Regions from separate parts of the Janthinobacterium algoris genome, predicted to be linked through region 1. Evidence: predicted binding sites of a transcription regulator. Region 1 holds the regulator's gene; each other region holds the start of a gene.
What was found. The regulator FNR, encoded in region 1, switches genes on or off when oxygen is low (the NO sensors DNR and NnrR bind a similar motif). The targets are predictions, from matches to a motif close to TTGATNNNNATCAA.

Region 1 (10,186 bases):
CCGGCACGCTGGATGTGGGCGACATCATCCTTGTGAAACCGGGCGAGGCGATCGCCGCCGACAGCGTCATCATCGAGGGCACGAGCGCGCTCGATTTATCTCTGCTGACGGGTGAGAGTGCGGCCCAGCGGCGCAAGGCGGGAGAACAGGTGCCGGGCGGGGCCATCAACGCCAGTGCCGTCCTGACATTGCGCGTACTGAAACCGGCGCGTGAAAGCACCCTGTCGGACCTGTTAAAACTCATCGAGCGGGCCGGCAGCGGAAAGCCGCAGATCGCGCAGTGGGCCGATAAAGTGGCGGCCTGGTTCGTGCTGGGCCTGCTGCTGTTTGCCGTCGCCGTGTTCGCCTTCTGGAGCTGGCACGATGCGTCGCGGGCCTGGCCCGTGGCCATCGCCGTGCTGGTCGTGTCGTGCCCGTGTGCATTATCCCTGGCCACGCCGACGGCGCTGGCGGCCGCTACCGACAGCCTGCTGCGGCGCGGCGTGCTCATCGTCCAGCCGCATGTGCTGGAAACCCTGCACCGCGCCACCCATATCGTCTTCGACAAGACGGGGACTTTGACCCTGGGCCGGCCTGTGCTGCAGCAAATCGAGGGCCTCGGCAACATGACGGAAAACGCTTGCCTGCAACTGGCCGCCGCGCTGGAAGCGGGCAGCGCCCATCCGCTGGCGCAGGCGATCCTGGCTGCCGCCGAAGGGTTGCCAGGACAGCAGGCGCGCGCGCATGCGCAACAATTGCAGGAAGTGCAGGGCCAGGGTCTCGAAGGCGTGATCAATGGCGTGCGCTACCGCCTGGGCAACGCGGCCTTTGTCGCCGCCATCGCCGGGCCGCCGCTGGGCGACACGGCCGTCGGCATGCAGGGCATGACGCCGCTGTACCTGGGCACGCAAGGGCACTGGCTCACGCGCTTTTTGCTCAGCGATGCGCTGCGCCCGGAAGCGCGCGAAGTGGTCGAGTATTTCCACCGGCGCGGCAAGCAAGTCGTGTTGCTGAGCGGCGACCAGGAAGCGCTGACGCAAAGCGTGGCGGCGCAGCTGGGCATCGCCACGGCCTGCGGCGAATGCCTGCCCGATGAAAAGCTCGATTTCGTGCAGCAATTGCAGGCGACGGGCGCCGTCGTGGCGATGGTCGGCGACGGCATCAACGACGCCGCCGTGCTGAGCGCGGCCGACGTCTCGTTCGCCATGGGTTCCGGCGCCGCGCTGGCGCAGGCGCATGCGGACACGGTGCTGCTCTCGAGCCAATTGGTTTCCGTGCTCGATACGGCGCAAACGGCCGCGCGCAGCATGCGCATCATCCGCGAAAACCTGGGCTGGGCCACCCTGTACAATCTGACGGCCATCCCGGCCGCCGCGCTGGGTTTCCTGAACCCCTGGCTGTCCGGCGTCGGCATGGCTGCCAGCTCGGCGGTCGTCATCGCCAACGCCCTGCGCCTGCGGAAAGCTTGAACCATGGAAGCACTCTACCTTCTCATCCCTTTAAGCGTCGTGGTCGTCTTCATCGCCCTGTGGGTGTATTTCACCGCCTCGGACAGCGGCCAGTTCGACGACCTCGTCGGACCGGGCCTGCGCGTGCTGCAAGACGACGATACGGCCGTCAAACCGCCGCCCGACGAACCGCACGCTTGACTTTTCCACACCCGGCACGATGGTACCCAGCCATCGTTGGCATACGCTTTTTGACACAGGTCAAGCACCTCTTGCAGGGATCTTGCCTGGCTTTTTTTATCCAAATCAGCATTTATTTCGATGCCAGTTAGCTACCCTTATTTCATCCTGGGAATTTTGATCCACATCAAAGTTTTTTCGCGGTCAAACACTTACTCTCTGGCCACCATCATAAATAGTAATTCCAGGGAGAGTCTTTGTGGATCAATCGCTGAACTATAACTACAAGATCGTGAAGCAATTCGCGGTCGCTACTGTGGTATGGGGCATCATCGGCATGCTGGTTGGCGTTATCATCGCCGCTCAGTTGGCCTGGCCTGCCCTGAACCTCGACATACCTTGGCTGACATACGGACGTTTGCGTCCGCTGCACACGAATGCGGTGATTTTCGCCTTCGGCATCTGCGGCCTGTTCGCCACCTCGTACTACGTTGTACAACGCACCTGCCAGGTGCGCCTGTTTTCCGACAAACTGGCCGCTTTCACGTTCTGGGGCTGGCAAGCGGTGATCCTGTGCGCCGTCGTCACCCTGCCCATGGGCATGACGCGCGGCAAGGAATACGCCGAACTGGAATGGCCTATCGCCATCCTCATCGCCGTCGTCTGGATCGCTTACGCCATCGTGTTTTTCGGCACCTTGATCAAGCGCAAGGTCAAGCACATCTACGTGGCCAACTGGTTCTTCGGCGCCTACATCCTGGCCGTGACGATTTTGCACGTGGTCAATGGCGCTGTCATGCCAGCCTCGTTCACCAAGTCGTATTCCGCCTATGCGGGCGTGCAGGACGCCATGATCCAGTGGTGGTACGGCCATAACGCGGTGGGTTTCATCCTCACCGCCGGCTACCTGGGCATGGTCTACTACTTCATCCCGAAACAGGCCGAGCGCCCCGTGTACTCGTACCGCCTGTCCATCGTCCACTTCTGGGCGCTGATCTTCACCTACATGTGGGCCGGCCCGCATCACCTGCATTACACGGCATTGCCTGACTGGACGCAATCGATCGGCATGGTCTTCTCGCTGGTTCTGTTGGCACCAAGCTGGGGCGGCATGATCAACGGCATCATGACCCTGTCGGGCGCGTGGCACAAGCTGCGCACCGATCCGATCCTGAAATTCATGATCGTCTCGCTGTCGTTCTACGGCATCGCCACCTTCGAAGGTCCGATGATGTCGATCAAGACCATCAACTCGCTGTCGCACTACACCGACTGGACCGTTGCCCACGTACATGCGGGCGCCCTGGGCTGGGTGGGCTTCATCACCATGGGTTCGATCTACTATCTGCTGCCACGCCTGGCGGGCCGCACGCAGATGCACAGCACGCGCCTGGTCGACGTGCACTTCTGGGTGGCCACCATCGGCATCGTGCTGTACATCGCGGCAATGTGGATCGCCGGCGTGATGCAGGGCCTGATGTGGCGCGCGGTCAATCCGGACGGCACCCTGACCTACACCTTTGTCGAAAGCGTGAAAGCAACATATCCGTACTACGTGGTACGCGTGGCCGGTGGCCTGCTGTACCTGTCGGGTATGTGCATCATGGGCTACAACACCTGGATGACCTTGCGCGGCAGCAAACTCCCCGTCGCCCGCATTCCGGAACTGAACGCGGCGCACGCCTGATAGGAGCAAAAGCAAATGAAATTTTCACATGCATGGATTGAGAGAAACCCCTGGCTGCTGATCGCCCTGGTCACGGTGGTGATCAGCATCGGCGGCGCCGTCGAAATCATTCCCCTGTTCTTCCAGAAGAGCACGACGGAACCGGTCGCCGGCCTGAAGCCGTATTCGCCGCTGCGCCTGGCGGGCCGCGACATTTACGTGCGCGAAGGCTGCTACAACTGCCACTCGCAGATGGTACGTCCGCTGCGCGCGGAAACGGAACGCTATGGCCACTATTCGGTCGCTGGCGAGTTCGTGTATGACCGTCCGTTCCAGTGGGGTTCCAAGCGTACGGGGCCGGACCTGGCCCGCGTGGGCGCCCGCTACAGCGATGAATGGCACCGCACGCACTTGAACAACCCGCGCGACGTGGTGCCCGAGTCGAATATGCCGGCCTACCCATGGCTGGCGAAGACCAAGCTGGTGCCTGACGACATCATGCCGAAGATGCGCGCCCTGCAACGCCTGGGACAGCCGTACAGCGATGCGGAAATCACCGCCGGCCCGGCGCAGCTGCAGGACAAGACGGAAGAAGACGCCCTGGTCGCCTATCTGCAAGGCCTCGGTACATTAATCAAAACAAGGAATTAGCATGGCAATCGAAAACCTGTTTGACAGCGCCAGCAGCGTCATGACGGTGGTTTCCTTTACGACGTTCGTAGGCATCCTGTGGTGGACGTTCAGCCGCAGCAACAGCGACTTCGACGCGGCGGCACGCCTGCCGTTCGCCGATGACGCATTGGACTATCCGGCCGAGGCCGAGATGAGCGTGGCAAAGGAGCGCAACCATGGCTGACTTTACCAATGGCTTCTGGAATATCTACATTATCGTGCTGTCCTTGCTGGGCATCATCGGCTGCGGCGTGCTGCTGTACTCGCAGTCGAAAATCAAAGTGGTCGACGGCGCCCCTGCCGACGGCACCACGGGCCACGTCTGGGACGAGGACTTGAAGGAACTCAACACGCCAATGCCGCGCTGGTGGATGTGGTTGTTCTACATCACCATCGTCTTCGCCCTGGCGTATCTGTTCCTGTATCCGGGCCTGGGCAACTATGCCGGCAGCCTGGGCTGGAAATCGACTGGCCAGTACGAGGAAGAGCTGAAGAAGGCGGAAGCCGACTACGGCCCCCTGTTCAACAAGTACCTGAGCCAGGACTTGAAGACGGTGGCCGCCGATCCGCAGGCGCAAGCCATCGGCCAGCGTTTGTTCCTGACTTACTGCGCGCAATGCCACGGTTCGGATGCGCGCGGCAACAAGGGCTTCCCCAACCTGACCGACAAGGACTGGCTGTATGGCGGCGAACCTGACATCATCAAGACCACCATCCTGCACGGCCGCAATGGGCAGATGCCACCGATGGGCGCCGCCCTGGGCTCCGAAAAGGATGTCGAGAACGTGGCCCACTATGTGCTGAGCCTGTCCGGTTCCACCTCGGATCCCGTCAAGTCGGTGTTGGGCAAAGCCAAGTTCGGCGCCTGCATGGCCTGTCATGGCGCCGATGCGAAGGGCAACCCGATGCTGGGTTCGCCGAATCTGACGGACAAGATCTGGCTGTATGGCGGCAGTGCCGATACCATCATGGAAACCGTACGCAAGGGACGCAGCAACACCATGCCGGCCTTCAGCGATTTCCTCGGCGAGTCCAAGGTACACGTGCTGTCGGCCTATGTCTGGAGCCTGTCGAATCCCCAGACGCCCGTGAAATGATGTAATGGAACCTCAAGTCATCAAGATGTATGCGGCCCGCGAGCAAATCTACCCTCGCGAGGCCAAAGGACGCTACGCTACCTGGCGATGGGTATGCGTATGGCTTACCCAGCTGGCGTTCTACGGCTTGCCGTGGTTGACCTGGAATGGCAGGCAAGCCCTGCTGTTCGATTTGACCACGCGCAAGTTCTACATTTTCGGCGTCGTGCTGTGGCCCCAGGATTTCATCTATCTGGCGGCCCTGCTGATCATCTGTGCGTATTTGTTGTTCCTCGTCACGGCCATTGCCGGGCGGGTGTGGTGCGGGTTCTCTTGCCCGCAAACGGTATACACGGAAATCTTCCTGTGGGTCGAACGCCGCATCGAAGGCACGCGCAGCGCGCGCATGGCCCTCGACAAGCAGGGTCCCTCCGTGCGCAAGGCCTTCAAGAAGACGGCCAAGCACCTGGTGTGGGGCGCCATCGCCCTGTGGACGGGCTTTACCTTTGTCGGCTACTTCACGCCGATCAAGGAACTGGCGCAGGCGGTGACCACCTTGAATTTCGGTCCCTGGGAATGGTTCTGGGTCTTGTTCTACAGCCTGGCAACCTACGGCAACGCGGGCTGGCTGCGCGAGCAGGTGTGCAAATACATGTGCCCCTACGCACGCTTCCAGAGCGCCATGTTCGACCAGGACACGCTGATCATCACCTACGATACCAAGCGCGGCGAACCGCGTGGCGCCATGAGCAAGAAGGCCGGCAACAACGACAAGCTGGGCGATTGCATCGACTGCACCCTGTGCGTGCAGGTGTGTCCGACCGGCATCGATATCCGTAACGGCCTGCAGTATGAATGCATCGGTTGCGCCGCCTGCGTCGATGCCTGCAACAGCGTGATGGACAAAGTCGAGCGGCCACGGGGCTTGATACGCTACAGTACCGACCATGCGATGGAAAACAACTTCAATTCGAAGCAGATACGCCAGCGCGCCATGCGCCCGCGCGTGCTGATCTACACTTCCATCCTGGCTTTGATCATCATCGCCGTGTGTACTTCGCTGGCCTTGCGCACGCCCCTGAAAATGGACGTGATCCGCGACCGCGGTTCGATGGGACGCGAAGTGGAAGACGGCATGATCGAAAACGTCTACCGCCTGCAGATCATGAACACCTCGGAGCAAAGCCAGCATTTTAAAATCAGCGTCTCCGGCTTGCCGGGCCTGACCTTGCTGACGCGCGAAGAAGTGATGTTGCAGCCGACGGAAACGCTGGGCTGGCCGATCCGCCTGCGCGTGCCGCACGGGGTCGGCGAAAAGGGCTCGAACAAGATTGCGATCGAATTGCACTCGCTGGACGACCCATCGCTGCATGTACGTGAAAGCGCGGTATTCATCGTGCCGCGCTAATGTAGGAAGGCCAGTCCCCGCATGGGGACTGGCTGATCAAACAGGAGAAATATCATGTCCGACAGTCTCAAGCTGCAAGCACCCGTTGCACCGTGGTACAAGCATCGCTGGCCTTGGCTGCTGATGATCGGCCCAGGCCTGTCCGTGGTCGTCGGCAGCTTCATGGGCTATATCGCGTTTACGCAGCCCGATGCGCTGGTGGTGGGCGACTATTACAAGCAGGGCAAGGCAATCAACCAGGATTTGAAGCGCGACACGATCGCCAGCAACCTGGCAATGGATACCAGCTTATCCTATGATGTGGCGCACGCGCGCCTCAGTGGTTCCGTGCACAGCTTCGGCAAGGCTTACCAGGGTCCGCTGCAGCTGCATCTGGCGCATGCGACCTTGCCGGAAAAGGATATCAAGCTGCTGGTGCAGCCCGATGCGGCCGGCAACTTCTCGGTAGCGCTGCCGATGCTTGAGCGCAGCCGCTGGCAAGTGCTGGTGGAAAACGATAAACGCGAGTGGCGCCTGTCCGGCATCTGGACCTGGCCCCTGCAGCGCAGCATCGCGCTGCATGCTGACGCAGAGCTGTAAAGCTTACTTGCAGACGTCGGTACCAGCCGTAATGGCTTTCAACTTGGCGGGCTGCAAGATTTCAATTTCTCGATTCGAGACGCGCAGCCAGCCTTCCTTCTTGAACTTCGACAGCAGACGGCTGACGCTCTCGATGGTCAGCCCCAGGTAATTGCCAATTTCCTCGCGCGACATGCGCAACTGAAATTTGCTGGCCGAATAGCCGCGCGCTTCATAGCGTGAGGCCAGGTTGACGATAAAGGCGGCAAAACGCTGCGTCGCCTGCATATTACCCAGCAACAGCATCACGCTTTGCTCGCGCGTGATTTCCTGGCTCATCATGCGGTGGAAATGGCGCAACAGGGTCGGCATATTGCCCAGCAATTGTTCCAGGCTGGAAAACGGTATTTCACAGACTTCGCTGTCTTCCAGCGCCACGGCATTACAGTGGTGGCGGTCGGCGCTGATGGCGTCCATGCCCAGCAGTTCGCCGGCCATCTGGAAACCCGTCACCTGCTCTTCGCCACCCGGATTGATCTGGTACGTCTTGAAGTGCCCCAGGCGGATCGCATACAGGTTCTGGAACGAGTCGCCGATGCGGAACAGCGAGGCGCCGCGCACGATCTTGCGGCGGCGGCCGATGATCTGGTCCAGCCTGTCCATATCGCCCACATCGAGACCCATCGGCAGGCACAATTGATGCATGCTGCAGGTCGAGCATCGCGCACGCAACGCTTCCACGTTCACTATGGGCAAGGTGGGAGTGAGTAGCGCTTCAGTCATGTTAATACCTTTTAGAAAATGCAATAACAAGTTTACTGCATACACGGTTGCCGTGTGCCAATTTCACCGCAATTGCGCTGAATAAACGACGTTCTGACTTTAATTATATGGCAACATCGTCAAAAGCCCATGCGGGGAGGGCAATTTGCGCCGCGCCGCTTGCCAAGCTCGGGTATTGATAGGAAAATTCCTGACAGCATTATCTGCCGCCTGTGCCGCCCGGTACTGAAAAGGAAATCATGAAGCCTCTCGGCATTAAAGCAAAAGTCGCGCTAGCCACCAGCCTGACCTCGATCGCCATGATCGCGCTGGTCACCATGATCCAGGTGCAGCACATGCGCGCCGACTTCACCAAAGTGCTGCTGAGCCAGCAATCAGCCCTGATCACCCGCACCGCTGCCGAGCTCGACGACAAGCTGGGCATGCTGCTGCAGATCGTCGCGCTGACGGCCAGGCAGCAGCCGCCGGAATTGATCGCCCAGCCCGCCCAATTGCGCGAATACTATGCGCGCCGCGCGATGCTGGTGCTGTTCGACGACGTGCTGGTGCTCGATGCGCAAGGCGCCATCGTGGCCGACATGCCGCGGGTCGCGGGACGCGCCGGCATCAACGTCGGCGAGCGCGAATACTTCCAAACCGTCGTGCGCACGCGCCAGCCCATGATCACCGAGCCGATGCTGGGCAAATCAAGCGGCATGCCCATCGTGCAGATGGTGGCGCCCGTGCTCACCGCCGATGGCCAGGTGGCCGGCGTGGTGATTGGCGTGCTGCGCCTGTACAAGGATAACCTGCTGGGACGCCTGCGCTCGGAAAAGATCAGCAAGAGCGGCTATTACTTCATCCTCACGCGCGGCGCCGTGCCGCGCTACGTGCTGCATCCCGACACCAGCCGTTTGCTGCAGCCGCGCCAGCCGAACGCCAACCTGACGACCACGCAGTTGCTGAAGGAAGATGGCGAAGGCAGCATGGTCAGCACCAACAACCGCGGCATCACGGCCGTCAACAGCTTCAAGCGCCTGAAATCCGTGAACTGGCTGCTGGGTGCCTCGCTGCCCGTCGAGGATGCCTTCGAACCCTTCGATGGCGTACTGTACCGGCTGGTACTGTGGAGCATCCTCGCTTCGCTGCTGGCTGCTTTTGTTCTGGGCTGGGTCACCGTGCGCCTGCTGTCGCCGCTGGTACGCCTGCGCGACACCCTGCTGGCCCTGCGCACCAGCGGCAACCGCTTCACTCCCGTGCCGGTGCAGCAGCGCGACGAGATCGGCGAACTGACGGAAGCGTTCAACGGCCTGATGAGCGAACGCGACCGCCTGCAGCAGGAGCTCGAATCGCGCGCGGCAGAGCTGGAACAGGAGCGTGACCGGGCCGAGGCGGCCAACCGCGCGAAGAGCGATTTCGTGGCCAACATGAGCCATGAAATCCGCACGCCCCTGAATGCCGTGCTGGGCATGGTGTACTTGCTGGGCAATACCAAGCTCGATACGGAACAGCGCAAGTATCTGACCATGGTGCGCGTGGCGGGCCAGTCGCTGCTGGGCATCCTCAACGACGTGCTCGATTATTCGAAGATCGAGGCGCGCCGCATGGAATTGTCGCCCGTCGAATTCGATCTCGACGAAGTCATGAATACCCTGGCCACGACGATGACCATGAATGCGGGCGAAAAGGAGCTGGAACTGGCCATCGCCGTCGAACCCGACGTGCCGCGGCGCCTGGTAGGCGACGCCCAGCGCCTGCAGCAGATTCTCGTCAACCTGGCCGGCAATGCCATCAAGTTCACCGAGAGCGGCGAAGTGGTGGTGGCCGTCAGTCTGGCCGAGAGCGAAAACGGGCGCGCCTGGCTGCGCTTCGAAGTGCGCGACACGGGCATCGGCATGACGGAGCTGCAGCAACAGCAGCTGTTTTCCGCGTTTTCACAGGGCGACCAGAGCATCACGCGGCGCTTCGGCGGCACGGGCCTGGGCCTGGCCATCAGCAAGCAGCTGATCCACATGATGGGCGGCGACATCGCCGTCGCCAGCAGCGAAGGCAAGGGCAGCCGCTTCTGGTTCAGCGTGCCGTTCGACATGCTGGCGCAGCCGGCCGAAACGCGGCGCACGCCGGCCTTGGGCCAGCTGCGCCTGCTGGTGGCCGACGATAACCGCACCACCCGCGAACTGATCGTCAAGCTGATCGAGGCGTGGGGCTGGCTGGCCGACGAAGTGGACTCCGGCTTTGCCGCCATCGAACTGTACCGCGAACGCCTGGCGCAGCAGCAACCCTACGACGTGGTGCTGGCAGACTGGCACATGCCCGTCATGGACGGCCTGGCCACGGCCAAGGCCATTCGCCAGGCGGCCATCGGCCAACGCCAGCCCATCGTGGTCATGGTCAACGCCTTCGCGCGCAATCACCTGGAGGAAATTTCCAGCGCCGC
Region 2 (10,186 bases), on a different contig from region 1:
TGCGGATGGACCGCATCAAGGCGTCAACCGGATCTTCCTGCACTACCTGCTTTTGCGCTGCCGCTCTCATCATCATTGTCTTGCCCGCTGGTTATTCTGTCGTGCGCTGCGCATGGACGGCCTCATGGACGCCTTGTGCAATGCCCGATGATTATCCATGTTTATGCATGGCAATAGTTCATCTCTACAATAGATTGTCGAAAAATTCCTGTTTTTGCCGTGATTGCCACTGATGTTGGTCATTTTGCGACGCAATCAACCCCTGTTTTTATGGTAAAAAAAGTAAGGTGTATTTGTTTTTAAGGCAGCCGCTGGTGCGTATGGGCAGGCGTGGCGCTACAATTGCCACATGAAAAGACTCTTGGCGGGCATCGATTTTGCGGACGATTCTTGCAGCGTGGCGCGCCAGCTGATCGGCGTGACAGTGCTGGTCGACGGCGTGGGCGGGCGCATCGTGGAAACGGAAGCGTATGACCGGCTGGACCCCGCTTCGCACACGTATGGCGGCATGACGCCGCGCAATGCGGCCATGTTCGGCCCGCCCGCGCATGCCTATGTGTACCGCTCGTATGGCTTACACTGGTGCCTGAACTTTGTGTGCCGCGAAGCGGGTCATGGCGCAGGCGTGCTGATCCGCGCCATCGAGCCGCTGGCGGGCCTTGACGCCATGCGCGAACGGCGCGGCGTCGATGAACTGAGGTTACTGTGCTCGGGGCCAGGCAAGTTGTGCCAGGCGCTGGGTGTCACGCATAGGCATAACCGGCTGGCGCTCGATGCGTCACCGTTCATGTTGCTGGCCCGCGAGGATGACGTGACGGTGCAAGCGGGGCCGCGCATCGGCATTTCCAAGGCGATGGAAACGCCGTGGCGCTTCGTGCTGGCCGGCTCGCCCTACCTGAGCAAACCGATGCGCGTACCAGCCGTCTAGCCGTCCGGCCCGGTGTCAGGCGCCGCGCTGGCGGCGGGGCGTGGTGCTGCGGGGCATGCCGCGTAGCGGGCTGTGCAGCGCGCGCCGGTCCGTTCCCTTGACGGGGCTGGCCGGATGCTGGAATGCCTCGTCTTCGCTGTGGCCGGCTGGCGTAGCAGGGCGCTCGTCCAGGGTGAACACGGCCACTGCCGCCGACAATTTGACGGCCTGGTCCTGCAAACTGGCCGCCGCTGCCGCCGCCTGCTCCACCAGGGCCGCATTTTGCTGGGTGACATCATCCATTTGCGTGACGGCCTGGTTCACTTCCGTGATGCCTGAGGCCTGCTCAGCGCTGGCCTGTTTCACGCGCTGGATGATGTCATTGACTTGCTGCACCGAGGCAACGATGGCGCCCATGCTGTCGCCCGCTTGCTGCACGGCCACGCTGCCGCCATCGATGGTGGTGACCGAGGTGGCGATCAGGGTCTTGATTTCCCTGGCCGCCTGCGCCGAGCGTTGCGCCAGTGTGCGCACTTCGGACGCGACCACGGCAAAGCCGCGGCCTTGTTCGCCCGCGCGCGCCGCTTCCACTGCCGCGTTTAGCGCGAGGATATTGGTCTGGAAGGAGATACCATCGATCACGCCGATAATATCCACGATCTGGCGCGAATTGGCGCGTATCGTCGCCATCGTCGTCACCGCCTGCTGCATCGACGCACCTCCTTGCACGGCCAGGGCGGAGGCTTGCCCCGCCAGCTCGCAGGCCAGCTGGGCGTTGTCGGCATTGTCATTGACGGCTTGCGTCAGCGCTTCCATGGCGCTCGACGTTTCTTCCAGTGAACTGGCTTGCATTTCCGTGCGCGCCGACAAATCCAGATTGCCGGTGGCAATTTCACGCGATGCCGTGTCGATCGATTGCACGGCAGCCATGATGGTGCGCAAGGTCTGGTTCAGGTTGGCGATGGTCTGGTCCAGCACGCGCGACGTGGCGGCGATCTCGTCATTGCCCTGCTTGGGCGCACCGGCGATCAGCTTGCCTGCCGCCAGGTCTTGCACGGCGTCGGCAATGCCGCGGATTTCCACCAGCATGGCGCGGCGTACCAGCATGGTCACCACGATGGAGACCAGGATGGAGAGCAGGACGGTCAGCAGCAGGCTCCAGCCCAGGCTGCGAAACTCGGCGCTGGCCGTCGCATGGGCCTGGCTGCTGAGCGTCGTTTCCAGGGCCGATAACTGTGCCAGCTGCGAATTAAACTGGCCGAATTGCGTTTCCGCCTTGAGCATCGAATTGGTGGCGATCGACTGGTCCATCTGCGCCATTTCCATGGTTTCCAGCACGGCCTTGCGGTAGCCGGCCAGGGCCGTGATGGCCGCATCGACCAAGGTGCGCTCGGCGCCCGTGGCTGTGGCGCGCAGCGTGGTCAGCTGGGTGCCGATGGCCGCGTGGCGTGTCTTGATCTGTTGCTCCAGTGTATCGAGGCGAGCCTTGGCGAAGCTGCCATTCGTCCACGACAGCAACTGGTACATATTGCCGTGTACTTGCCTGGCCTCTCCTAGTACGTCGGCGGCCGCCTTCAGATGCGTGATGCGTACCCGTACCATGTTTTCCAGCGAGGAATTTTGCCGCACCATGCCATACCAGGCGCCGCTCGAGCTGAGTATCAGCAGCAGCAAGACCAGGGCGGGCGCCAGCAATAATTTTGGTCCGATGCGTAATGTATTGAGCATGCTTGACTCCTGGCTATGGCTGTTCCAAGCGCAGGCGGCGCACAGCGTTCGTGTACACCGCCGTTGCCTTATTTTTTGTAGATCCCCGCTTCCAGCACCACGTCGTTGACACGCAGGATGTACGTGGTCTTCGGCTCGATCTTGCCGCTGGTGGGATTCTTGTACTGGTAGTCGACCCAGCCCTTGCCCTGCTTTTGCGCCAGCTCGATGATTTCACGGCGATATTTCTTGCCATTCGCATCAGGCACATCCGTCAAATCCTTGCCCACGATGGAAGGATTGATGGGGTGGGCCAGCACGATGCCCGTCTTGATATCGCGCATGTCCACATACAGCGAGCCCTGCACGAAGTCGGGGTCTTTCGCCGTGATTTTCTTCATCATCTCTTCCTTGCCATGCGCCTTCATGAAGGCGGCGCCCCGTTCGGCCATGGCGATGGCGTCTTTTTCCGTTGGTTCGACCGCGGCACTGACGCTGCCGCCGGCAAAGGCCAGGCACAGCAGGCTACCCGTGAATAAGCGTTTCATGACAGCTCCTTGTGAGAATCGAGGGATGTGTTGCACAGCCGTAATTTACGTCGTCGAGGGTCCCATCAAATTGCGATGGAACAAACTAAGGTGTTGCTTGTAGGCAGCGAGCAACGTATCGGAAGGCTTGTTGATGTGTAGCAATTTGGTTCTTTATGGCAAGAATTATGATGACTTTCACAGCATGCGGAGCTGGCATGGTCTGTGGGAGAAAAGGCTGTAATTGGCCGATATAGGACAAATTTCATGAAAGTTATCGCTATTTATTAGCAAGGAGACTATCGTGTCCGCACTCATTACCGAGCCGTTTTCAACCAAGTTCAAGCCGTATACGCGGCAAACCATTCATCAGGCGCGGCAGTGGGAATGGCTGCCGGAAGAGCAGCGCGAAGCCGTGCAAGTGGTGTCGCACGTCTTGCCGTTTCGCACCAATGCCTATGTGCTCGACCAGTTGATCGACTGGAACAATATTCCTGACGATCCCATCTACCGCCTGGTTTTTCCCCACCGCGACATGCTGCCGCCCGAACAGTACGCGCACTTGCGCGACCTGGTGCTGCTGCAGCGTGATAAGGCTGCCATCGATGCCTATGTGCATGGTATTCGCTTGGGCATGAATCCCCATCCTGCCGGGCAGATGACGCATAACGTGCCGAAAGTCAACGATGCGCCCGTGCGCGGCCTGCAGCATAAATATGCGCAAACGGTGCTGTTTTTCCCCAGCGCGGGCCAGACGTGCCACGCGTATTGCACCTTCTGCTTCCGCTGGCCCCAGTTCGTCGGCATGGATGACATGAAATTCGATGCGCGCGAGTCGCATGAGTTGGCCGCCTATCTGAAACTGCATCCGGAAGTGACGGACGTGCTGATCACGGGCGGCGACCCGATGATCATGAATACCCGCCAGTTGGCGGCCTACCTGGAACCACTGCTCGAACCGGGCCTGGAACATATCCAGAACATCCGCATCGGTACCAAGGCGGTGGCGTATTGGCCGCAGCGTTTTGTCTCCGACCGCGACGCGGACGATTTGCTGCGCCTGTTCGAGCGTATCGTCAAGGCGGGCAAGAACCTGGCCGTGATGGGCCATTACAGCCATGCCGTGGAGTTGCGCCAGGACATCGCCCAACAAGCGGTGAAACGCATCGTCTCCACGGGCGCCACCTTGCGCATGCAGGGGCCGCTGATCCGCCACATCAATGAAGACCCGGCAAGCTGGGCCGAACTGTGGCAGACGGGCACGCGCCTGGGGGCGATTCCGTATTACATGTTTGTCGAACGGGACACGGGGCCGCGCGGCTATTTCGAGTTGCCGCTGGCGAAGGCACATGAAATCTTCCAGGCCGCCTACCAGATGGTGTCCGGCCTGTCGCGCACCGTGCGCGGGCCCTCCATGAGCGCGTTCCCCGGCAAGATCGTCATCGATGGCATCGTCAACATCCATGGTGAAAAACTGTTTGCCCTGCAATTTTTGCAGGCGCGCAACCCGGACTGGGTACGCAGGCCGTTTTATGCGAAGTTCGATGCAGAAGCGACGTGGATAGACGATTTGAAGCCCGCGTTCGGCCACGATAAGTTCTTTTTCGAGACGGATGAGGTTATGCCGCAGTTGCCGCATAAAATCATCCGCCTGGCACAGGCCGCCTGAGCATGCACGGCGCCGGCGTCTCTTCCCGTTCCGGCGTGGCCGTGTTTTGTCTGGTGTTCCTGCCGTTTGCGCTCGGTCATTACCTGTCGTGCCTGCTGCGCGGCGTCAATGCCGTGCTGACGGCGGAATTGCTGGGCGCCATCGCCCTGACGCCGGCGCAGCTGGGCTTGCTGACCAGCGCCTTTTTTCTCGCCTTTGCGCTGGTGCAACTGCCGATCGGCATGGCGCTCGACCGTTACGGCCCCCGCACGGTGCAACTGTGGCTGCTGGCGCTGGCGGCGCTGGGTGTGTGGCTGTTCAGCCGGGGCCACAGTTTTGCCGAGCTGATGTGGGCGCGGGCCATGATGGGGGCAGGCCTGGGCGGCTGTTTCATGGCCGCCGTGAAAGCGATCTCGTGTGCTATCGCTCCCGTGCGCCTGCCTTCCGTGCACGGCTATCTGATCGCCGTGGGCGGCCTGGGTGCGGCCACGGCCACCATGCCCGTCAAGCTGGCTCTGCACTACACGGACTGGCGCGGCGTCTTTCTGGGCCTGGCGCTGGCGGCGCTGGCCATCGGCTTGCTGATCCGCCTGCTGTCGCCGGTGCTGCCGGCGCCCGTTGTTGCCATGAACAAGGTGAGCAAGGTCAGCAAGGTCAGGGTATGGAGCGTGTACCGCGATCCCGGCTTTCGCCGCACCATCGCGCTGATCCTGCTGCCGCACACGGTGTTCTTTGGCGTGCAGGGCTTGTGGGTGGGGCGCTGGTTGGCCGACGTGGGCGGCCTGTCCGATGTCAGCGTGGCGTATTTTTTGTACCTGGGCATGGCGGCCGTCATCTTCGGCGCCATCGGCATGGGCATGCTGACGGAATGGGCTGGGCGGCGTGCGATTGAACCCATGCAAGTGGCGGCTGCCGGCATCGTCCTGTTTGTCGCTGTGCAAGTGGCGATGGCGTTTAACGTCGTGCCCAGCCTGCCCATGCTGTCCGTGCTGTTTACCTTGCTGGGCACGGTGACGGGCCTCGAATATGCGATCGTCGCGCAAAGCATGCCGGCCAGCTTGACGGGCAGGGCGGCCACCTGCCTGAATCTGCTCATTTTTACGGGCGCCTTCCTGGTGCAGGCGGGTTTTGGCCTGATCCTCGGCTGCTGGCCCCTGAACAGCTTGCAGCAGTATCCGCCGCAAGCGTATCAGGTGGCGTTTGGCGTGCTGGCGGCCTTGCAACTACCGGGACTTGCGATGTTTTTCATCCACCGCTACAGGCGTGCCGGGCCATCCGGTAAAATGGCAGCCTGCACAGCGGCAATGATCAACTCCAAGGAAGACTATGAAACTCGTTCGTTATGGACGTCCAGGCAAGGAAAAACCGGGCCTGATCGATGAAGAAGGCAAACTGCGCGACCTGTCCGGCGTGGTTCAGGATATTGATGGCGCGCAACTGTCCGACAAGGCCCTGCGCAAGCTGGCCAAGCTCGACGAAAAGACGCTGCCCCTGGTGCGCGGCAATCCCCGCTTTGGCGTGCCGCTGGCGAAAGTCGGCAAGTTCATCGGCATCGGCCTCAATTACGCGGATCACGCGGCCGAATCCGGCATGCCGATCCCGGCCGAGCCCATCGTCTTCATGAAGGCAATTACTTGCCTGAATGGCCCGGACGACAATGTCGTGTTGCCCAAAGGTTCGAAAAAGACAGACTGGGAAGTGGAACTGGGCGTGGTCATCGGCACGCGTGCGCAGTACGTGAGCGAAGAGGATGCGCTGCAATACGTGGCCGGCTATTGCGTCGTCAACGATATTTCCGAGCGCTCGTTCCAGCTGGAGCGGGGCGGTCAATGGGATAAAGGCAAGGGCTGCGACACCTTCGGCCCCATCGGTCCGTGGCTGGTGACGCGCGATGAAGTCATCGACGAGCAAGACCTGGACCTGTACCTGGAAGTCAATGGTAAACGCATGCAGACCGGCAATACGCAAACCATGATCTTCACGGTGGCGCAGATCGTCAGCTACCTGTCGCAATTCATGACCCTGGAACCGGGCGACGTCATCGCCACGGGCACGCCGCCGGGCGTGGGCCAGGGCCGTAAGCCGCAGCGTTTCCTGAAGAAGGGCGACAGCATGCGCCTGGGCATCCCCGGCCTGGGCGAACAGCAGCAGGACGTGGTCGCCTGGACGGCTTGATGGCCGGTAGCGATATCGACCGTCTGCCGCCGCTGCCTTTGGCGCAGCTCGACGCGCAGCAGCGCGTGGCCGCGCAAGCCATCATCGACGGTCCGCGCGGGGCGTTGTACGGCCCCTTCGTGCCGCTGATCCGCAGCCCCGAGCTGATGGAAACGGCGCAACGCATGGGCGAGTATTTGCGCTACCGCAGCGCCATCGGCACGCGCCTGTCGGAACTGGCGATTCTGGTGACGGCGCGCCAGTGGAACCAGCAAGTCGAGTGGGCCATCCACGCGCCGCTGGCCGTGCAGAACGGCATCGCGCAAGCGGCCGTGGACGCCATTGCCGCGCGGCGCGCGCCGCTTGCCCTGAAAGAAGATGAGCAAGCCGTGCACGACTTTTGCGTCGAGTTGCAGCAGAACAAGCGCGTCAGCGATGCCACGTATGCGCGCGCGCTGGCGCTGTTCGGCGAACACGGCGTGGTCGACTTGATGGGCATCAATGGTTACTACACTTTCCTGGCCATGGTCATGAATGGGGCGCAGACAGCGGTGCCGGCATTGGGCGTGCCGCCCTTGCCCGCCTGATTAGAAGAGTTCTTCAGGAAAAGATGGATAAAGTGTAATGTGGTTGAAATTATTCAATATATAATTTTGCTTCCCTTCCATTGCCAACAAGCTCAATGAAAACTCGTCCGTACTTCACCCTGATGGGCCGCGCCTTGCTGGCGTTGGCCCTTTCTTTTTCCCCCTTGATGACGGTGCGCGCGCTGGCCGCCGAGACCGCCGCTACCGCGAACCCCGGCGCTTCCGCCTTGGAAAATTCCGTCGTCAAGGTGTTTTCCACCCTGCGCGGGCCGGACCCCTATAAACCCTGGAGCAAGGCTGCGCCGCAAGAGGTGACGGGTTCCGGCGTCGTCATCGAAGGCCGCCGCATCCTGACCAATGCGCACGTGGTCGGGTATGCCAGCCAAGTGCAGATCCAGGCGAATGGCGCCGGCGACAAGATACCGGCGACCGTGCTGGCCATCTCGCGCGGCATGGACCTGGCCTTGCTGAAAATCGATGACGACAGTTTTTTCGCCAGCCACAAAGCGGTGCCGCGCGCCAATCTCTTGCCGGACGTGCGCGATGCCGTGCTGGCGTATGGCTATCCGACGGGCGGCACGTCGCTGTCGATCACCAAGGGCATTGTTTCGCGCATCGAATTCGTGCGCTACAACTTCCCCGTCTCGGGCTTGCGCATCCAGATCGATGCGGCCATCAACCCGGGCAATAGCGGCGGCCCCGTGATTGCCGGCGAGAAGATGATCGGCCTGGCCTTTGCCGGCATGCTCAATGCGCAAAACATCGGCTATATCATCCCCAATGAAGAAATCGAGCTGTTCCTGCGCGATCAGGAAAGTGGCGTACCCAAGGGCAAGCCGGCCATGCGTGACGTGACGCAAACGCTGGAAAATCCCGCGCTGCGCACGTATTTGAAGCTGGCCAAGGGTGTCGAGGGCGCCGTCGTGATGACGCCGGCCAGCAAGGACGCCGCCTATCCGCTCAAGGAGTGGGACGTGATCACGCATATCGGCGATTTTCCTATCGACAACCAGGGTATGGTCAAGCTGAATGCCAACAGCCGCGTGCGCTTCCAGTACCGGGTGCAGCAGCTGGCGAAAGACGGCCTGCTGCCGTTGACGGTGGTACGCCAGGGCGCGCCCCTGAAAATCAAGGTGCCCGTCTCGGCTGCGCACCCGATGCTTATTGCCAGCCTGCAGGGCAATTACCCGTCCTATTTCATTTTTGGGCCCATGGTGTTTTCGCGCGCCAGCACGGAATTCATGGCGGCGCCGAATGGCAACGCGGCGATGCTGGGCGGCATGGCGTTTGCCGGCAATCCGCTGGCCACGCGGCGCGGCGATGCGCCCGATGGCGAGCGCGAAGAACTGGTGGTGATTGCCGCGCCGTTCTTCCCGCACAAGCTGATGAATGGCTACAGTACCCGTTTCTTCTCGGTCGTCGATTCCGTCAATGGCGTGCGCGTGCGCAGCCTGGCGCACCTGGTGGCCTTGCTGCGCGACCAGACGGATGAGCTGCTGACGTTCCGCTTCCAGCAGCGCGATGCGGAAATGGTCGTCGTGCCGCGCAAGGACATGCTGGCGGCGACGGAATCGGTGCTGACAGACAACGGCATCCGTTCGGAAGCGTCACCCGACATGTTGAAAATCTGGAATGAAAAAACGCCGGCGAACTGATCGTTCCCGGCGTTACGTACAGATACAACAGCAGGCGCGGCCCACACCGCGCCTGTTTTTCTTTAAGCCAATACTTTTTTCAGCCAGGCGCCGATGGCGTCGATTTCTTCCTGGCACAGCGAGTGCTGCATCAGGTACTCATGCCATTCCACCTTGTAGCCCATGCCGGTGAGTAAGTCGCGCGACTGCTGTGCGCGGGCGATCGGCACCACAGGGTCGGCCGTGCCGTGCGCCATGAAGATGGGCGTCTGCAGGCTCGCTGGCGTGCGCTCAAGCGCCGTCTTGTCGGCCAGCGGCAGATAGCCGGACAGGCACATCAGGCCGGCCAGCGGTTCCGCGTGGCGCAAGCCCGTTTGCAAGGTCATGGCGCAGCCTTGCGAGAAGCCTGCCAGGATGATGCGGCTGGCGGGAATGCCGCGCGCCTTTTCGCGCGCGATCAGCGCTTCGACCTGTGCCTGCGAGGCGCGCAAGCCGCTCTCATCTTCGCGGCGCACCAGGTCGTTCTCGCGGATGTCGTACCAGGCGCGCATCACATAGCCGTTGTTGATGGTGACGGGTATGGTGCCGGCGCTGGGGAAGATGAAGCGAATGGCGGGGCAGCCGCGCAAATCGAGTTCTTTCACCAGTGGCACGAAGTCGTTGCCGTCGGCGCCCAGGCCGTGCATCCAGATGATGGAGACGGTGGGGTTCGGGGCGCTGTCGAGTTCGATGGTTTCCAGCAAGGTGCTCATGTATTTTCCTCAGGTATTGGTTGCGCCGGACGCAACGCCGATTTGGGACGGAAGGCCTTGCAGATGGCCGGGTCGGTTTCCATGTAGGGACCGCCGATGAGGTCGAGGCAATACGGCACGGCGGCAAAGATGCCGTTGACCAGTTGCATGCCATCGGCATCCTTCAAGCCTTCCAGGGTTTCCTTGATGGCTTTCGGCTGGCCCGGCAAGTTCATGATCAGGGCGGCACGCTCGGGCGTTTCACGGATCACGGCCACCTGGCGCGACAAA
Region 3 (10,186 bases), on a different contig from region 1:
TCGCCGCGCTGGCTGGCGCAACGGGGCCGCATCGGGCAGGCGCGCCAGTCCCTGCTGCGCACGCGCCTGCCCGCAGCCGCCGAGCTGGAATTGCGCGAGATGCAAGACACGCCAGAGAACGCGGCAAAGGCGAGTGGCAAGGCCAGGGATCCGCTGCTGAGCCGCCGCTACGTGCTGCCCTTCCTGCTCGCTTGCCTGATCCTGGCCTGCACGCAGGCGACGGGCATCAATTCCATCCTTGCGTATGTCGTCAACATCCTCAATCAGGCGGGCTTGTCGGGCGCCTCGGCCAACATGGCGGACGTGCTGCTGAAGGTACTGAATGCCGTGATGACGGTGGTGGCCGTGCTGCTGGTGGACCGCAAGGGCCGCAAATTCCTGCTGATGCTGGGCACGGGCGGCATCGTCGTCTCGCTGCTGGCGGCCGGCTTGCTATTCCGCGGCGCCGAAGCGCACCTGGCCGACGTGCGCCCCGCCATCGCCACCCAGGTTCAGGCGGACGGCCTAACCCTGCACCTGGACACCGCCACCCTGCAAGCCCTGGGCGCGGCGGCCGACGGCACGCCACAACAACTAACCATCGCCTACGCCTACGGCCCGTTCACCAACGTGAAAAGCTTGCGCAGCGACGATCCCGTGCTGCGCCAAGTGTCAATCGCCCGCGAAGACGCCGTGCAGGCCGACAGCGTGATCGGCGTCTTCTTCCGCAAGCTGCACCTGAATCCGTTCGCCGACCCGGCCGCCGGGCGCGAGGCGCCGCTGCGCATCGAAAAGGCCAGCCTGGGTCCCGTGCCGTCGTCCACGCATGGCTGGCTGGTGGCGATTGCCATCTGCGTGTTTGTTTCCAGCTTCGCCGTGGGACCGGGCGTGTGCGTGTGGCTGGCCCTGTCCGAGCTGATGCCGACACGCATACGCTCGAACGGCATGAGCATCGCCCTGCTGGTGAACCAGTTCGTCTCGACGGTGATCGCCGCCATCTTCCTGCCAACCGTGGGCTTGCACGGTTATTCGACGCTGTTCTTCTTTGGCGCTGGTTGCACGGTACTGTACTTCCTGGCTGCCGCGTTTTTATTGCCAGAGACGAAGGGCAAGACGCTGGAAGAGATCGAAGCGCACTTCGCGAAGTAAGCCAAAGTAACCATTTGTAGCAGTCTCCTTTCCAGCCCCGGCCACATTCGGGGCTGTTTTTTTGCCTGCAAGACAAGCTTGCGGGCTGGCGCGCACGGCAATGTACAGTTTTCCTTCTGGAATCTTGGCCGCCTGGGCTAGAATCTGGCTGCGTCGTGCTGCCCACGAGGCGGCAATGGCGCCATGACAAAAACTACCAGGAGACACAGTGAGCTTATTTAGAACCAAGAATTTGGATGACATGATTGCCCACAGCAAGAAGCCGGGAGGACTGGCCAAGGTGCTGGGGCCCTTCGACCTTGTCCTCATGGGCATAGGCGCCATCGTCGGCACCGGCATTTTCGTGCTCACCGGCACGGGTGCGCTGACGGCCGGCCCCGCCCTGTCGTTATCGTTTGTCGTGGCCGCTGTCGCCTGCTGCTTCGCCGCCCTGTGCTATGCGGAATTCGCCTCCACCGTGCCGGTGGCCGGCTCCATCTACACCTACAGCTATGCCACCCTGGGCGAGCTGGCCGCCTGGATGATAGGTTGGGACTTGCTGCTCGAATACGGCCTGGCCGCGGCCGCCGTCTCCGTCGGCTGGTCCGGCTACTTCCAGTCGCTGCTGTCGGGCTTTGGCATCGCCCTGCCCGTGGCCCTGACGGCCGCCCCGGGCGCCCTGCCCGGCGTGACGACCTTCATCAACCTGCCGGCCCTGATCATCATGCTGCTGCTGACGGCCATGCTGGGCTGGGGCGTGCGCGAATCGGCGCGCCTGAACAACATCATGGTGGCCATCAAGGTGGGCGTGGTGCTGCTGTTCATCATCTTCGGTGCGCGCCACGTGCAGCCCGCCAACTGGCAGCCCTACATGCCGTTCGGCTACCATGGCATGCTGAGCGCCGCCGCCCTCGTGTTCTTCGCCTTCATCGGCTTCGACGCCGTGACCTCGGCCGCCGAGGAAGTCAAGAAGCCGTCGCGCGACTTGCCAATCGGCATTATCGGCTCCTTGGCCGTGTGCGCCGTGCTGTACGTGGTGGTGTCAGCCATCATGACGGGCATCGTGCCGTATCAAAAATTCCTCGGCGTCGACCATCCCGTCTCGCTGGCCCTGCAATACGCGGGTGAAAACTGGATCGCCGGCTTCGTCGACCTGGGCGCCATCCTCGGCATGACCACCGTGATCCTGGTGATGGCCTTCGGCCAGACGCGCATCATCTTCGCCATGTCGCGCGACGGCTTGCTGCCAAAACGCCTGTCGACCGTGCATCCACGCTTCCATACGCCGTTCTTCGCCACCTGGCTGGTCGGCATCGTGTTTGGCCTGATCGCCGCCGTGATCCCACTCAACATCCTCGCCGAGCTGATCAATATTGGCACCCTGGCCGCCTTCACCATGGTTTCCGTCGCCGTGGTGGTGCTGCGCAAGAAGCGTCCCGACCTGCCGCGCGCCTTCCGCTGCCCCGGCGTGCCGTATGTGCCGGCGCTGGCCGTGATCCTGTGCGTGGGCCTGATGACCTTCCTCAGCTGGGTCACCTGGATGGCCTTTACCATCTGGCTGGTGATCGGCCTGGTCATCTACTTCGGCTACGCGCGCCGGCGTTCGCTGCTGCACCCACCGCAGTAAAAAGTCCAATGCAGCGACATATTCTGTCGCTGCCGCGGTTAAGATGGCGGTCTCGCAAGCAACGCAGGCCGCCATCCATGCAACGTTCCCCCGACCTCATCGCACAGCTGGACCAGAGCACGGATCAGCTCAAGCGCGCGCGCCTGCGCAACATGCAGCTGCTGGCCGTCGGCTTGCTGCTGCTCGCCGCGCTGGTCTTCGCCGTGGCCCGCTCGCAGCGGGGCGGCCATCCCGCCTGGGGCTATGTCGAGGCATTCGCCGAAGCGGCTATGGTGGGGGCGATTGCCGACTGGTTCGCCGTCGTCGCCCTGTTCCGCCACCCGCTGGGCATTCCCTTGTGGCATACGGCCATCATCCCTAACAGCAAGGCGGACATCGGCCGCAGCCTGGGCGCCTTCGTGGAAAACCATTTCATTACCGAGCAAGGCATCGCCGAACGCATCGTGCAAGCCGATCCTGCCGCGCGCCTGGGCGCCTGGCTCAGTGACGAGGTCCACGCGCAGCAGCTGGGCATGGCCAGCGCCGGCGTGGTGAAACAGCTGCTGGCGATGGCCGATCACGACAAACTGGGCCGCCTGTTGCATGTACAGGCCAGCAACTACCTGGGCCAACTGAATTTGTCGGACGTGGCGGCGGACTGCATCGACGCGCTGATCGCTGACGGCAAGCCGCAGGAACTGCTGGACTTCCTGCTCGACCGCAGCGCCGCCTACCTGGACGACGAGGCACACCACGCCGCCATCGGCGACTTCGTGCTGGGCGCCTTCCAGATCGAGAACGCGCTGGTGAAAAAAGCCGTGAAAGCGTACGAGCCGCGCATGATCGCCTCGCTGCAAAAGTTTGCCCTCGCCGTGCGCATCGATCCAACCCACCCGCTGCGCCAGCGCATCGCCGGCTGGATCGCCGACAGCGCCTTGCACCTGAAGGCCGACCCGCACTGGCAGGATACCGTGCGCCGCTACCAGTTGCAGCTGATCGCCAGCGACACGCTGCAAGCCATGCTGGGCGACGTCTGGAACCACATCCGCACGCGCCTGCTGGCCGACCTGCACGCGGACCAGCCCGTGCTGGCGCAAGCGATCGCCAGCCTGGCACGCAACACGGGCCAGGTGCTGGACGCGGATATGCACGCGCGGGAATGGCTGAACGGCGCCATCGTCGCCGGCAGCGGGTCGCTGGTGCGCCGTTACCGGGGCGAAGTGGGCGCCTTCATCGCCGGCCGACTGGACCTGTGGAGCAAGGACGAAATGAGCGAGCGCATCGAACTGGCCATCGGGCGCGACCTGCAATTCATCCGCATCAACGGCACCATCGTGGGCGGCCTGGCCGGTTTGCTGATCTACGCCGTCAGCCATGCGTTTTAAGCCTGCAAGCCATCGTCACCAGCGCTGCGCGGCTCCGCCTTCGAAGATGATTTTCTGTTGATCCGCGCAGCCGAGCCGGGCCAGGGCCTGGCCCTTGTGCCGCAGCTGTACGCGCAGGAGGAAATCGCCGCCGGGCGCCTGGTGCATGTGCTGGATTTGCCCTGGCCCGCGCGCTTTGCCTGTTACCTGGCGGCGCGGCCCGACACGGCCACGCGCCCTGCAGATCAGGCATTCATGGCATGGGTCTGCGAAGAGGCGCAGGCGGCTAAAGCGCCCCATCTCCGTCCGCGCACGACACCACGCCGCACACGGTGCTGAACAACATCGGCACGCCGGCGCGCCCCATGGCGATGCAAGTCACGGCCGGTATTACAGCCAATAACAGGGCCAGGTAGGCGATCGCCTTCAGACGCCGCACGGGTGAGCGGAACACGCCCGCACCCGGCCCTTGCGGATGGCGCGCGCTGCCGGACGGCCGCTGGTCCTTGTACACCGCTTCGCTACCCCTTGCCGGTATTTTCGTAAGCATGTCCGTCTCCTCCATCCACAGTGACCAGCCTGGCATGTCAGGCCGGGCGTGCCTTCGCATGCCGATCTGCATGCATTCTATTTTGCCGCATAAATTTACCAAATACAATAAATAAATCCACAAAAAAATAGTTTCCTCTATCAATAGGTAAGCAGCATGGCGGAAAAATTGCCTTACCCGAGAGTGAAGATGCCTACAACACGCTGCAGCTCCCGTCAAGACTTACATTTCCTAGCGCATGAAAACTAAATTAAATCATTAAAATCATAATATTTGTTTAAATCATTTTTGTTTAATGTATGATGGTTTTCAAGGAAAAATCAAGGCGATACAGCAGCTCTCCTTGCTTCGGTCGCCCGACATCTCTGCCTTCTTTACAGGAGACAAGCACATGAACAAAATCCTGGCCTTGCGCCTGCTCGACGCCGCCGATGACGCCGCCATCATCATCGATGCCGGCTCGCGCATCCGCTATGCGAACGACGCCATGTACGCGCTGAGCGGCTATGCTCCGGACAGCCTGACGGACCGGCAGCTCGAAGCGCTGTTGCCGGACGCCGTGCGCGAACAGCATGGCGCGCAGATCGGCGCTTATCTGGCCGGTGAAAAGAAGTCCACGGTACTCGGGCACAAGCGCCATTTCGCCATGCGCCACCGCGATGGTTCGATGCTGCCCATCGTGCTCAAGGCCATGGATCTGGGCAAGCTGGACGATGAGAACTACATGGGGGCCTTTTTCATCGACCAGCGCCACGAACGCGCCATGGAACAGCAGAATGCGGCCCGCTGGAAGCAACTGCAGCGCAGCGCCCTGAGCGACTCCCTGACCCGCCTGCCCAACCGCCGCGCCTTCGAGATCGACGCCGCGCGCGCGGCAGCGCAGGCCCGGCGCGCGGGTAGTCCGATGACCATCGGCATCGCCGACATCGATTTCTTCAAGAAGGTCAATGACCAGCACGGCCACGCCGCCGGCGACGCCGTGCTGCAAGCCATCGCGGCCGTGCTCCAGTCCCAGGCGCGGGCATCCGATGTCGTCGCCCGCGTGGGCGGCGAGGAATTCGGCCTGCTGTTCCCCCATACGGACATGGCCATGGCGCGCCAGGTGGCCGAACGCATCCGCCTTGCCGTGGCCGCAACGTGCGTCGACTTCGAGCAGACGCCCATCACGGCGACGATCAGCATCGGCCTGGCGCCGCTACCGGCAGACGGCGACTGGAAAGCCGGCTTCGAACTGGCCGATACCGCGCTGTACCAGGCCAAGAAGAATGGCCGCAACCGCGTCGAGGAAGCCTGATAGAGCAACATGTGTGTCAAATCAGCAGCAGCTATTCATGCAGGAAACGGGCGCGGCCATCCAGGCGGCAAGCGGCACACTGCATGCATCCTGGCAAACTTGATGTAGATCATAATTTTTTGAACAAGCTCTTGCTATCCTGTAAAAAAATGACGGGAGTCCTGGATGAGCAAGACGCAGCCGAGCAATGTGGAGCAACAAGTTGAACATGAGCGCCAGGGCAGCGCTTGGCAAGGCGTGCCGGCGCCCGACTATCCGGAAAGCGCGCCGGAAGGCGCCACGCTGGACCTGCTGCTGAACGCCTGGCTGGGCAAGTTCACGGGCGGCATTTCGCCGGCCGCGCTGGGCAACGCCTATGCCGACTGGCTCAGCCACCTGGCGCTGGCACCATCGAAGCAGCAAACCCTGCTGCAGGAAGCGTGGAAGAAAATCGGGCGTTGGCAACAATTTGCACTGCAATCTGCGCTGCAGCCGGCCCAGGCCGGCAGCGCCAGCGAGCCAGCGTGCATCGCACCGCTGCCGCAGGACCGGCGCTTCGAGGACCCGGCGTGGCAGCGCTGGCCGTACAACCTCATCTACCAGGGCTTCTTGCTGCAGCAGCAATGGTGGCACCGCGCCACCACGGGCGTGCGCGGCGTCTCGCCGCACCACGAGGATGTCGTCACATTCACCGTGCGCCAGTGGCTCGACATGCTGGCGCCGTCGAACTTCATGCTGACCAATCCCGTGGTGCGGCAGGCAACCTTGGCAAGCGGCGGCGCCAACCTGGCGAACGGCGCGCAGCACCTGGCCGACGACTGGCGCCACGCCGCCATGGGAGCATATGCACCCGACCAGCGCAGCTACAAGGCAGGCGACAAGGTGGCCGTCACGCCCGGCAAGGTGGTCTACCGCAATGACCTGATCGAGTTGCTGCAATACGCGCCGACGACAGCGACAGTGCATGCCACGCCCCTGCTGTTCGTGCCGGCGTGGATCATGAAGTACTACATACTCGACCTGTCGCCGCACAATTCGCTGGTGCGCTACATGGTGGAGCAGGGCCACACGGTGTTCATGATTTCATGGAAAAATCCGCGCGAGGAAGACCGCGAGCTGTCGCTGGAAGATTACCGCCAGCTGGGCGTGATGGACGCGCTCGACGCCGTTGCGCGCATCACGGGCGCGCCGCAGGTGCACGCGGCCGGCTACTGCCTGGGCGGCACCCTGCTGGCGATTGCCGCCGCAAGCATGGCGCGCGACAGCGATGCGCGTTTGGCCAGCCTCACCATGCTCGCTTCACAGGTGGACTTCAAAGAACCGGGCGAACTGTCGCTGTTCATCGACGAGAGCCAGGTGAGCTTCCTGGAAGCTGCCATGTGGAAGCAGGGCTACCTCGATACGAAGCAGATGGCGGGCGCCTTCCAGCTGCTGCGTTCGAACGACCTGATCTGGTCGCGCCGGCTGCGCCATTACCTGCTGGGCGAAGACGAGCGGGACAGCGACCTGATGGCCTGGAATGCGGACGCCACGCGCATGCCTTGCCGCATGCACGCGGAATACCTGCGCCGTTTGTTCCTGCACAACGACCTGGCCGAAGGGCGCTACCGCACGGCAGGCCGGCACATCGCCCTGCCCGACATCGACGCGCCCATCTTTGCCGTGGGCACGCTGACGGACCACGTGGCGCCATGGCGCTCCGTCTACAAGCTGCAACTGCTGACCGACACAGACGTCACCTTCCTGCTCACCTCGGGTGGCCACAACGCGGGTGTGGTCTCGCCACCGGGCCAGGCACGCCGCAGCTACCAGATGGCCACGCACCGTCACGACGCGCCGTATATCGACGCGGACAGCTGGCAGCGCGACGTGCCGCGCCACGACGGTTCGTGGTGGCCCGCCTGGCAAGCCTGGCTGGCAGAGCGCTCGGGCGCGCAGGTGGCGCCTCCGGCCATGCCCCCTGGCCTGGCCGACGCGCCGGGCGACTACGTGCTACAGACTTGACAACCGACTTCCGACAACCGAGGAAAACGCCATGCCCTACACTACCCTGCTGGTCCACGTAGACAATTCCCACCACTGTGCCCAGCGCATCCGCCTGGCCGTGCGCCTGGCCATTGCCGAAGGCGCCCACCTGATCGGCTCGGCCATGAGCGGCATCTCGCGCTATGCGTATGGCGGCGGCGTCAACGCGCTGCAATTCGCGCCGGCGCAGATGCAGGCGCTACGCACCCAGGCCAGCGTAGCCTTGCACGACTTCGAGCGCATCGCCCGTGAAGAAGGTCTGGGCACCTACGAAACGCGCTTCGTCGACGACGACGCGCAAGGCGCGCTGCTGCTGCAGGCGCGCTATTGCGACTTGCTGATTCTCGGTCAGACCGACGCGCAGGATACGCCGTCGCGCGTCATCGCCGGCACGCCCGAATACCTGATGCTCCATTGCGGCAGGCCCGTGCTGATGGTGCCGCATGCGCCGTCCGCTGCGCTAGCGGGCAACGCGCAGCATCCGCTGCTGGCCTGGAACGGCAGCGCCGAAGCGCTGCGCGCCATCACCGATGCGCTGCCGCTGCTGCAACGCGCGCAGCAGGTGACCCTGGCCGTCGTCAATTCGCACGCCCAGCCGGCCGCGCACGGCGAGCAGCCGGGTGCCGACCTGGCCCTGTACCTGGCGCGCCACGGCGTCAACGTCGAAGTGCTGCAGCACGACACGCCGCCGGGCCAGGACGTGGGCGCGGCCCTGCTGGCCATGGCGACGCAGCGCCAATGCGACCTGGTCGTGATGGGCTGCTACGGCCACATGCGCCTGCGCGAAGCGCTGCTGGGTGGCGTCACGCGCACGGTGTTGCAGGAGATGACCTTGCCGGTACTGGTGTCGCACTGACAGCATCAAGCTGCCTCGTCCTGCACGCCCTTGCCGACCTCAAGCATCTGCTGCCGGACAAGGACGGGGTTTTCCAGCGCATGCTGTAGACGGGTGGCGTGCCATGATGGTTATCTGATAACAGCAAACGATGGCGGTCCCGGCTGGAAACCAGCCTGCGCCGTCCGCAAAGCCCGGCGCGCCGTACTGATGCCGCCGAAGACGGTCTGTCCCGTCTGCGCGGCGCAGTGATCGAGCGCCTGACGTAGCAAAGTGTCGACATTGCGCAGCGAAATGCCGTGGCGCGCGGCCACCTCGTCGCGCGTGGCGTCCTCCAGGCGCAAGCCGAACAGCACCTGGCGGTGGCGCCGCGGCAGGCACGCCACCGCCCGGTCGACGGCGGCCAGCTCGGAGCGCACTTCGGCCAGCGTGGCCGGTCCCGCCGCGCCATCTGCCAACTGTTCCAGCACTGCTTCGGCGCCGTCCGCGTATTGCCAGGGCCGCGCCTGGCGCAGCCGGTCCATGGCCAGGTTACACGCCACGCGGCAGACGTAGGCATCCATGCTGCAGGCGGGCGGTGCCGGCTTGCCCGCAAGGCGCAGCCAGGCGTCGTGCAGGCTGTCACTGGCCAGCTCCGCGCAGCCCAGGTAGCGCGTCAGGCGCCGGTGCAGACGCACGTAGTGCGTGGCCAAGTACGCTTGCAGGCACGGCGACAACGCTTCCACGCTGGCCATCACAGGTCCAGCTCCTGCTGCTCCTGGTGCGTCAGGTGGGCGCGCTGAGTGGCACCCGTACCGCCGAGGCCCAGGATGGCGACGGGGCTATCCGGCCGGTAGCTGGCCGCCTTTCCACGCTTGTCGCCGTCCTCGATCGGCTCGTTGCCAAAGCCCAGCACGCGCACGGAAAAGATCGATGGCAAGCTGCCGCGCGCCGCCGCCCGCTCGCGCTGCAGCGCTTCCTGCGCCGCGCCCGTCGCCTGCGACGCCGCCGCACTGGCGTTGCTCAGGGCGGCCACATTCACGGCAGCAAGCACCGGCATGCCACTCGATTTCCCCTGCACCTGGATGTTCGCCGCGTTCAGCACCTGCAGCGCCGCCAGGTTGATATTGCCCGAGACGCGGATGCCCGCCTCGCCCGCGTCGATGGTGCCCAGGGGAGCGATCAGGTCGATATCGCCGGCAGGCACTTCCGGAATCGGCGCCAGGGTGGCGATGCCGGCGCCCGTGCTCGGCACGTCGGACGCCAACGTCACATTACCCCATTGGTCATACACGCGCTTGGGCGGCGTGTAGACGATGGTCGACTTCGAACCGCGCCCCGCATTGATATCGCCCAGCGCCGACCAGCCCAGGATGGCGCCGCCGAAGGTCGTCATGATGCGGCTTTGGCCCAGCAGCATGCTGTCCTGGGCGTACAGCGCGATATC

Region 2: ACQ4W7_RS14080 (KamA family radical SAM protein) is a predicted target of FNR. The motif match lies at 3,293-3,306, and genes of this name have one in related genera.
Region 3: ACQ4W7_RS11790 (PHA/PHB synthase family protein) is a predicted target of FNR. The motif match lies at 6,021-6,034, and genes of this name have one in related genera.

The regions. Positions count from the first base shown of each region.
Region 1 covers NZ_JBNYXZ010000003.1:55,574-65,759, forward strand. Annotated here, with positions in the region: gene ACQ4W7_RS05195 (heavy metal translocating P-type ATPase) at 1-1,448, shown strand, start outside; gene ccoS (cbb3-type cytochrome oxidase assembly protein CcoS) at 1,452-1,628, shown strand; gene ccoN (cytochrome-c oxidase, cbb3-type subunit I) at 1,867-3,294, shown strand; gene ccoO (cytochrome-c oxidase, cbb3-type subunit II) at 3,310-3,924, shown strand; gene ACQ4W7_RS05215 (cbb3-type cytochrome oxidase subunit 3) at 3,926-4,129, shown strand; gene ccoP (cytochrome-c oxidase, cbb3-type subunit III) at 4,122-5,042, shown strand; gene ccoG (cytochrome c oxidase accessory protein CcoG) at 5,047-6,429, shown strand; gene ACQ4W7_RS05230 (FixH family protein) at 6,484-7,008, shown strand; gene fnr (fumarate/nitrate reduction transcriptional regulator Fnr) at 7,012-7,770, opposite strand; gene ACQ4W7_RS05240 (response regulator) at 8,010-10,186, shown strand, end outside.
Region 2 covers NZ_JBNYXZ010000008.1:164,813-174,998, forward strand. Annotated here, with positions in the region: gene ACQ4W7_RS14060 (HDOD domain-containing protein) at 1-73, opposite strand, end outside; gene ACQ4W7_RS14065 (DNA-3-methyladenine glycosylase) at 350-928, shown strand; gene ACQ4W7_RS14070 (methyl-accepting chemotaxis protein) at 944-2,635, opposite strand; gene ACQ4W7_RS14075 (cache domain-containing protein) at 2,704-3,162, opposite strand; gene ACQ4W7_RS14080 (KamA family radical SAM protein) at 3,446-4,810, shown strand; gene ACQ4W7_RS14085 (MFS transporter) at 4,813-6,171, shown strand; gene ACQ4W7_RS14090 (fumarylacetoacetate hydrolase family protein) at 6,116-6,964, shown strand; gene ACQ4W7_RS14095 (carboxymuconolactone decarboxylase family protein) at 6,964-7,530, shown strand; gene ACQ4W7_RS14100 (S1C family serine protease) at 7,626-9,185, shown strand; gene ACQ4W7_RS14105 (alpha/beta hydrolase) at 9,248-9,916, opposite strand; gene mog (molybdopterin adenylyltransferase) at 9,913-10,186, opposite strand, start outside.
Region 3 covers NZ_JBNYXZ010000006.1:285,879-296,064, forward strand. Annotated here, with positions in the region: gene ACQ4W7_RS11760 (MFS transporter) at 1-1,128, shown strand, start outside; gene bcaP (branched-chain amino acid transporter BcaP) at 1,337-2,734, shown strand; gene ACQ4W7_RS11770 (DUF445 domain-containing protein) at 2,812-4,098, shown strand; partial or broken gene ACQ4W7_RS11775 (LysR substrate-binding domain-containing protein) at 4,120-4,416, shown strand; gene ACQ4W7_RS11780 (hypothetical protein) at 4,364-4,627, opposite strand; gene ACQ4W7_RS11785 (GGDEF domain-containing protein) at 5,019-5,921, shown strand; gene ACQ4W7_RS11790 (PHA/PHB synthase family protein) at 6,087-7,904, shown strand; gene ACQ4W7_RS11795 (universal stress protein) at 7,936-8,781, shown strand; gene ACQ4W7_RS11800 (RNA polymerase sigma factor) at 8,892-9,494, opposite strand; gene ACQ4W7_RS11805 (filamentous hemagglutinin family protein) at 9,494-10,186, opposite strand, start outside.